DNA from 2 places in the Streptomyces sp. NPDC058671 genome. Region 2 is predicted to be linked to the other one. Evidence: riboswitches for the same ligand, from Rfam matches in the RefSeq annotation. Region 2 holds a riboswitch; the other holds the start of a gene.
What was found. A riboswitch is a leader RNA that binds a small molecule or an ion and turns the genes downstream of it on or off. The one in region 2 is predicted to bind glycine.
Positions count from the first base shown of each region.

Region 1: linked by a shared signal. The riboswitch ahead of gcvT (glycine cleavage system aminomethyltransferase GcvT) and the one ahead of gcvP (aminomethyl-transferring glycine dehydrogenase) in region 2 are both predicted to bind glycine.

Region 1 is NZ_JBHXSA010000007.1:23,840-27,240, forward strand. Features, by position in the region: gene ACFWV2_RS10755 (enhanced serine sensitivity protein SseB) at 63-803, opposite strand; gene ACFWV2_RS10760 (AAA family ATPase) at 929-1,591, opposite strand; glycine riboswitch at 1,743-1,842, shown strand; gene gcvT (glycine cleavage system aminomethyltransferase GcvT) at 2,014-3,138, shown strand; gene gcvH (glycine cleavage system protein GcvH) at 3,239-3,401, shown strand, end outside.
Region 2 is NZ_JBHXSA010000009.1:9,278-12,678, forward strand. Features, by position in the region: gene ACFWV2_RS13340 (DNA polymerase IV) at 1-1,202, shown strand, start outside; gene ACFWV2_RS13345 (PRC-barrel domain-containing protein) at 1,278-1,643, opposite strand; glycine riboswitch at 1,757-1,856, shown strand; gene gcvP (aminomethyl-transferring glycine dehydrogenase) at 2,034-3,401, shown strand, end outside.

The DNA of each region.
Region 1 (3,401 bases), on a different contig from region 2:
CCCTCTTCCGTTCACCACGTTCGTCCAGCCGACGATTCAGTTCAGCTTAAACAGGTCGTCCGTCACCCGGCGGTGCGCTGGTAGAAGGGGCGCACCCGCTCCAGCATCCAGTCGCCGACCGGGTCCTGCGCCATGTCGAGCAGGATGAGGTTGACCGGCCAGGCGACCTCGACCCGGCCCAGGGCGCGGCCGAGGGCGTCCAGGGGCGCGTGGCGGTCGACGCCGTCCCAGGCGGCGAGCTGGACGCCGACGAAGAGGGCGGGTTCGGTGCCCTCGACGCTGGCGAGGGCACGGCGGGCGCTGGTCACGACGCCGGTGGCCTCGAACTCGGCGGAGGCGGCGGCGAGGAAGTCGACGGGGTCGTCCTGCCAGTCGGGTTCGAAGAGCCGGACACGGCCGCCGGTGGCGGGGCCGTCGAGCGGGGTGCGGCCGACGCGGCAGAGCTCGGCGACGGCGGGCGGGGGCAGCGGGACGCCGACGGTGCCGCCGGGGTTCACGGCGATGCCGAGCTGCGGGGGCAGACCGCGGGCGAAGTCGCGGGCGGGCGCGACGGTGAACGACATGTGGGTGCCGACGCAGGCGAGGAACTGCTGCTCGGAGCTGAAGACGGGGACGTAGGCCGCGCCGTCGATCTCCATGGTGGCGAGGTCGAGGTCGGGGCTCTCGGGTCCGCCGCCGTTGGGCAGGGGGACCCAGATGGGGCTGCGCCCGAGCACCTCGACCAGGCGGCCGCCGGCCGCCGGGTTGCCGAGTGAGGCGGCAAGGACCTCTTCGAGCTCGTTGCCCGGCCACGTCACGTCCACGGTCCCGTTTCCCCTTCTCGCACGGCCTGCCGCACCGGCCGCCCCGGCAGCACCCTAACGCCGCCTCGGCGTGGCCGTGGCGGAAAGGGTACGGAAACGAGGGTGCCGGGGGCCCCGCGCGTCCCTCAGGCGGCCTCCCGGAAGCCGATCCTCCGCAGGGCGTCCGCCGCGTCCCGGTCGAGCAGGGTGGCGGAGGCGCAGCCGTGCGGGAGGCGGCCGGACTCGGCGGCCTCGACGAGCCGGCCGACGGCCCGCCGGTGCCGGGCGAAGGCGTAGGCGGAGACACCTCGGCCGCGGGCGCGCTGGCCCTCGCGCGCGATGCCCGGGGGGACGTCGAGGAGGAGCAGGTGCAGGGCCCGGCCGCGGCGGCGGGCCTCGCGGGCGAGCCAGCCGCGCACCCAGGACTGGGTGCCGCAGTCGTGCACGATCACCCCGGCGCCGGAGCGCAGGGCGCGGTGGAGCGCCGCGTAGTGCGCGAGCCGGACCAGGGGGCGGTAGACGGCGTACGGCAGGAGGCGGGGCATCCGGGCCTCCCAGTGCTCGCGGACGTCCTGGGAGTCGATGCCGGTGCCCTCGGCGGCTCGCTTCATGAGGGTCGACTTGCCGCTGCCGGGCAGTCCTGAGACGACGACGAGGTCACCGGCCGCGAAGGTGAGGGCGTGCGGACCCCGGCCGCCGAGCCGACGGAGGTCCCGCAGGATCCGGCCGCGGCCCCGGGTCCTGGCGCGGGCCCGCTGGGACGGTATGCCCGTGCTCGGCGCGCACGCGCCGCTGTGCTGGATCCTCATCGCTTCTCCCCCTGCCGGGCCTCGGGAGACCCTTGCCCACAAAGTGTAAAGAAGTGGTAATGGGACACAAGCGATATGCCCCGCGAAGCTCGCGTGCAATGATGTGCCCGCCAGGCGCGCACAGTCGCCACACAATCGCATACCGGCCGCTCGAATCCGCGCGGGAGAGTTCCGGACCGCCCAGCGTGTCCGGACGCCGAAGGAGCAAGACCCTCCCTTGAATCTCTCAGGCCCCGTACCGCGCGGATGAGGCAGATCTGAAAAGCGGGACACCCTGCTGTGTCCCCACCCAAGGTGCAAGCCGAACTCTCGGAGACGAGATGCCCTCGGTGAACCTCTCAGGTTCCATGACAGATGGGGAGGACGTCCTCGCCGTCATGTGTTCGTCACCGATCACGCCCTTGGGACCCGGGAGCCACCCCATGAGCACTGCCCCCCGCCTGACCGCCCTCGATGCCCTGCATCGTTCCCTGGGCGCGACCATGACCGACTTCGCCGGCTGGGACATGCCGCTCCGGTACGGCAGCGAGCGCGACGAGCACCTCGCCGTCCGCACGAGGGCGGGTCTCTTCGACCTCTCCCACATGGGCGAGATCACCGTCACCGGCCCGGAGGCCGTCGCGCTCCTCGACCACGCCCTCGTCGGCAACATCTCCACGGTGGGCAACGGCCGCGCCCGCTATACGATGATCTGCCAGGAGGACGGCGGCATCCTCGACGACCTGATCGTGTACCGGCTCGGCGAGACCACGTACATGGTCGTCGCCAACGCCTCCAACGCCCAGGTCGTCCTGGACGCGCTGACCGAGCGCGCGGAGGGCTTCGACGCCGAGGTGCGCGACGACCGTGACGCGTACGCCCTGATCGCCGTCCAGGGCCCGGAGTCCCCCGGCATCCTGAAGTCGGTCACCGACGCCGACCTGGACGGTCTGAAGTACTACGCGGGCCTGCCCGGCACGGTCGCGGGCGTGCCCGCCCTGATCGCCCGTACCGGGTACACCGGCGAGGACGGCTTCGAGCTGTTCCTGAAGCCCGAGCACGCCGAGACCGTCTGGAAGGCGCTGACCGACGCGGGCGAGGGCGTCGGCCTGATCCCCTGCGGCCTGTCCTGCCGCGACACGCTCCGCCTGGAGGCGGGCATGCCGCTGTACGGCCACGAGCTGACCCGGGCCCTCACCCCCTTCGACGCGGGCCTCGGCCGGGTCGTGAAGTTCGAGAAGACGACCAACGACGGTCGTTTCGTCGGCCGTGAGGCGCTGGAGAAGGCCGCCGAGCGCGCCGAGACCGCGCCGCCGCGCAGGCTCGTCGGCCTGGTCGCCGAGGGCCGCCGCGTCCCGCGCGCGGGTTTCTCCGTCGTCAAGGACGGTGAGGTGATCGGCGAGGTCACCTCCGGTGCCCCGTCCCCGACCCTCGGGAAGCCGATCGCGATGGCGTACGTGGACGCGGCGCACGCCGAGCCCGGCACCCAGGGTGTAGGTGTGGACATCCGCGGCACCCACGAGCCGTACGAGGTCGTGGCGCTGCCCTTCTACAAGCGCCGGAAGTGACGCTCCGCACGAGCCGGACGTGACGCATCCGTCTCACGTCGCGTCTCATCCCGCAAGACCCACGTTCATCAGTACTCCCCCGATCCAGGAGAATCAGGCCATGAGCAACCCCCAGCAGCTGCGGTACACCAAGGAGCACGAGTGGCTGTCGGACGCCGAGGACGGCGTCGCGACCGTCGGCATCACCGAGTTCGCCGCCAACGCGCTCGGTGACGTCGTCTACGCCCAGCTCCCCGCCGTCGGCGACACCGTCACCGCGGGTG
Region 2 (3,401 bases):
GCGTCCACTCGGCGATGCCCATGGGCCAGGCCCGGCGACTCGCCCCGAACGCCGCCTATCTCGTGCCGCGCTTCGCCTTCTACCGGTCGATCAGCGAGCAGGTCATGGAGCTGCTCGGACGGCTCTCGCCGCTCGTGGAGCCGCTCAGCCTCGACGAGGCCTTCGTGGACCTGGAGGCAGGGGAGCTCGCCGACGACAGCGCGAGCGCCCGCGCCGCCGGGGAGCGGCTGCGGGTCGACATCCTCGCGGCGACGGGGCTGACGGGGTCGGTGGGGCTCGCGGGGTCCAAGATGATCGCGAAGATCGCCTCGGAGGAGGCCAAGCCCGACGGGCTCGTCCTGATCCAGCCCGGGACCGAGCGCGAGCTCCTCGGGCCGCGTTCGGTCCGGATCCTGCCCGGTGTCGGGCCGGCGACGGGGGAGCACTTGCGGAGGGCCGGGATGACCACGGTGTCCGACCTCGCGGAGGCGGGGGAGGACGAACTCGTACGGCTCCTCGGGCGGGCGCACGGGGCCTCGCTGTACCGGATGGCCCTGGGGCACGACGATCGGCCCGTGGTGGCCGAGAGGGACGCCAAGTCCGTGTCGGTCGAGGACACCTTCGACGTGGACCTGCACGACCGGGTGCGGATCCGGACCGAGGTGGAGCGGCTCGCGGAGCGGTGCGTGGGGCGGCTTCGGGCCTCGGGCCACTCCGGGCGGACCATCGTGCTCAAGGTGCGGCGGTACGACTTCTCGACCCTGACCCGGTCCGAGACGCTCCGGGGGCCGACGGACGACCCGGGCGTGGTGCGGGAGGCGGCGGGGCGGCTGCTCGAGGCGGTGGACACGACGGGGGGTGTGCGGTTGCTGGGGGTCGGGGTCAGTGGGCTCGCGGACTACACGCAGGAGGATCTGTTCGCCCAGGCCGAGGCGGAGGGCCTCACCGGCGGTGAGGCCCCCGCGGTGGACGCGGCCGAGGCCTCCGCCGTGTCCGGGCCCGAGCCCGAGGCCGAGGGGGCCGTGGAGCGGCGTTGGGCGCCGGGGCACGACGTGCGGCACGCCGTGTACGGGGCGGGGTGGGTGCAGGGGAGCGGGGTCGGCCGGGTCACGGTGCGGTTCGAGGAGCCGTGGTCGGAGCCGGGTCGGGTGCGGACCTTCGCGGTGGACGATCCGGAGCTCGTGCCGGGGGAGGCGTTGCCGCTGGTGCGCGGCGAGGGATGAGGGGTGACGGCCCGGCTTGACGCGTGGGCGTGTCTCAGCGCCCCTGGGACTCGGCAGGGGCGCGGTGGGGACCGGCTACTGGCCTGCCAGGCGGCCGAAGTCCGTGTCCGGGGTGTCCGTGGGGGATGGGGGGAGCGCCATGCCGTAGTGGCGGTAGAGCTGGAGTTCCTGCTCGGGGGAGAGGTGACGGCCCACGCCGAAGTCCGGGGCGTCCTTGATCAGGGCCCGCTCGTACGGGACGTGGAGGCCGTCGTCGAGCAGGTCGCTCGGGTCCAGGGGGACGAAGGCGTCCCGGCTGAACAGGCCGGTGCGGACGGCCGCCCACTCGGGGATGCCGGTCGCGTCGTCGAGGTACACCTCGTCCACGGTTCCTATCTTGTGTCCGTCGCGGTCGAACGCCTTGCGGCCGATCAGGCTGCGCGGATCGATATCGGTCTGCACGGTCCCTCCAACTGGTCGCAACTGCACGTACCCCCTACGAAAGTGCACATGTGGGATGTCGGCCACTTGAGCGAAAGGAGCGCGAACCTCGCTGGTAGGCTGGCTGTGGCTGTCGACCCTGTGCGGGAGAGTCCCCCGGAGAAATCTTCCGGAGGGCGCCGAAGGAGCAAATCCTCCCCGGAATCTCTCAGGCCCCTGTACCGCGCGGACGAGGTCACTCTGGAAAGCAGAGCGGTGTCCGACGGCATGCGCTCTCACCGACGGTGAAAGCCGGCGTGCCGCGAGGCGTGCCGGTGAAACTCTCAGGTTGAGATGACAGAGGGGGAGGCCGTCCGGGTACCCGCGCCGTGGTGCCCCTCGCAGGTCGTGACGACCAGGAGGCCTCCGCACATGACCGTCAACCGAACTTCGCTCTCCGAACTCGAACAGGGCATTCCGTTCGAGCAGCGGCACATCGGGCCCGACGCCGAGGCGCGCGCCAAGATGCTCGCCCAGGTCGGCTACGGCTCGCTCGACGAGCTCACGGCCGCCGCGGTGCCGGACGTCATCAAGAACACCGAGGCGCTGGCCCTGCCGGCCGCGCGCACGGAGGCCGAGGTCCTCGCCGAGCTGCGGACGCTCGCCGACCGCAACCAGGTCCTCGCGCCCATGATCGGCCTCGGCTACTACGGGACCTTCACCCCGCCGGTGATCCTCCGGAACGTGATGGAGAACCCCGCCTGGTACACCGCGTACACCCCGTACCAGCCGGAGATCTCCCAGGGCCGCCTGGAGGCCCTGCTGAACTTCCAGACCGTCGTCGCCGACCTGACGGGGCTGCCCACCTCCGGCGCCTCCCTGCTCGACGAGGGCACCGCCGCCGCCGAGGCCATGGCCCTGTCCCGGCGCGTCGGCAAGGTCAAGGACGGTGTCTTCCTCATCGACGCCGACGCCCTGCCCCAGACGATCGCCGTCATCGAGACCCGCGCCGAGCCGACCGGCGTCGATGTCGTCGTCGCCGACCTCAGCGAGGGCATCCCCGCCGAGGTCGCCGAGCGCGGTGTCTTCGGTGTGCTCATCCAGTACCCCGGCGCTTCCGGTGCCGTCCGCGACATCAAGCCCCTGATCGACGCAGCCCACGAGCTCGGCGCCGTCGTGACCGTCGCCGCGGACCTGCTCGCGCTCACCCTGCTCACCTCGCCCGGCGAGCTCGGCGCGGACATCGCCGTGGGAACGACGCAGCGGTTCGGCGTGCCCATGGGCTTCGGCGGCCCCCACGCCGGCTACATGGCCGTCCAGGACAAGCACGCCCGTTCGCTGCCCGGCCGACTGGTGGGCGTGTCCGTCGACGCCGACGGCAACCGTGCGTACCGCCTGGCCCTGCAGACCCGCGAGCAGCACATCCGCCGCGAGAAGGCCACCAGCAACATCTGCACGGCCCAGGTGCTGCTCGCCGTCATGGCCGGCATGTACGCCGTCTACCACGGCCCCGAGGGCCTCAAGGGCATCGCGCGCCGCACCCACCGGTACGCCGCGATCCTCGCCGCCGGTCTGACGGCCGGTGGCGTGGAGCTCACCCAGGGCGCCTTCTTCGACACCCTCACCGCCCGTGTGCCCGGCAGGGCCGACGAGGTCGTGGCCGCCGCCCGTGAGGCCGGCGTCAACCTGTACCGCGTCGACGCCGACCACGTGTCCATGTCGTGCGACGAGACCACCGGCCGCGCGCAGCTCGCCGCCGTGTGGGGCGCCTTCGGCGTCACCGCCGACGTCGAGACCCTG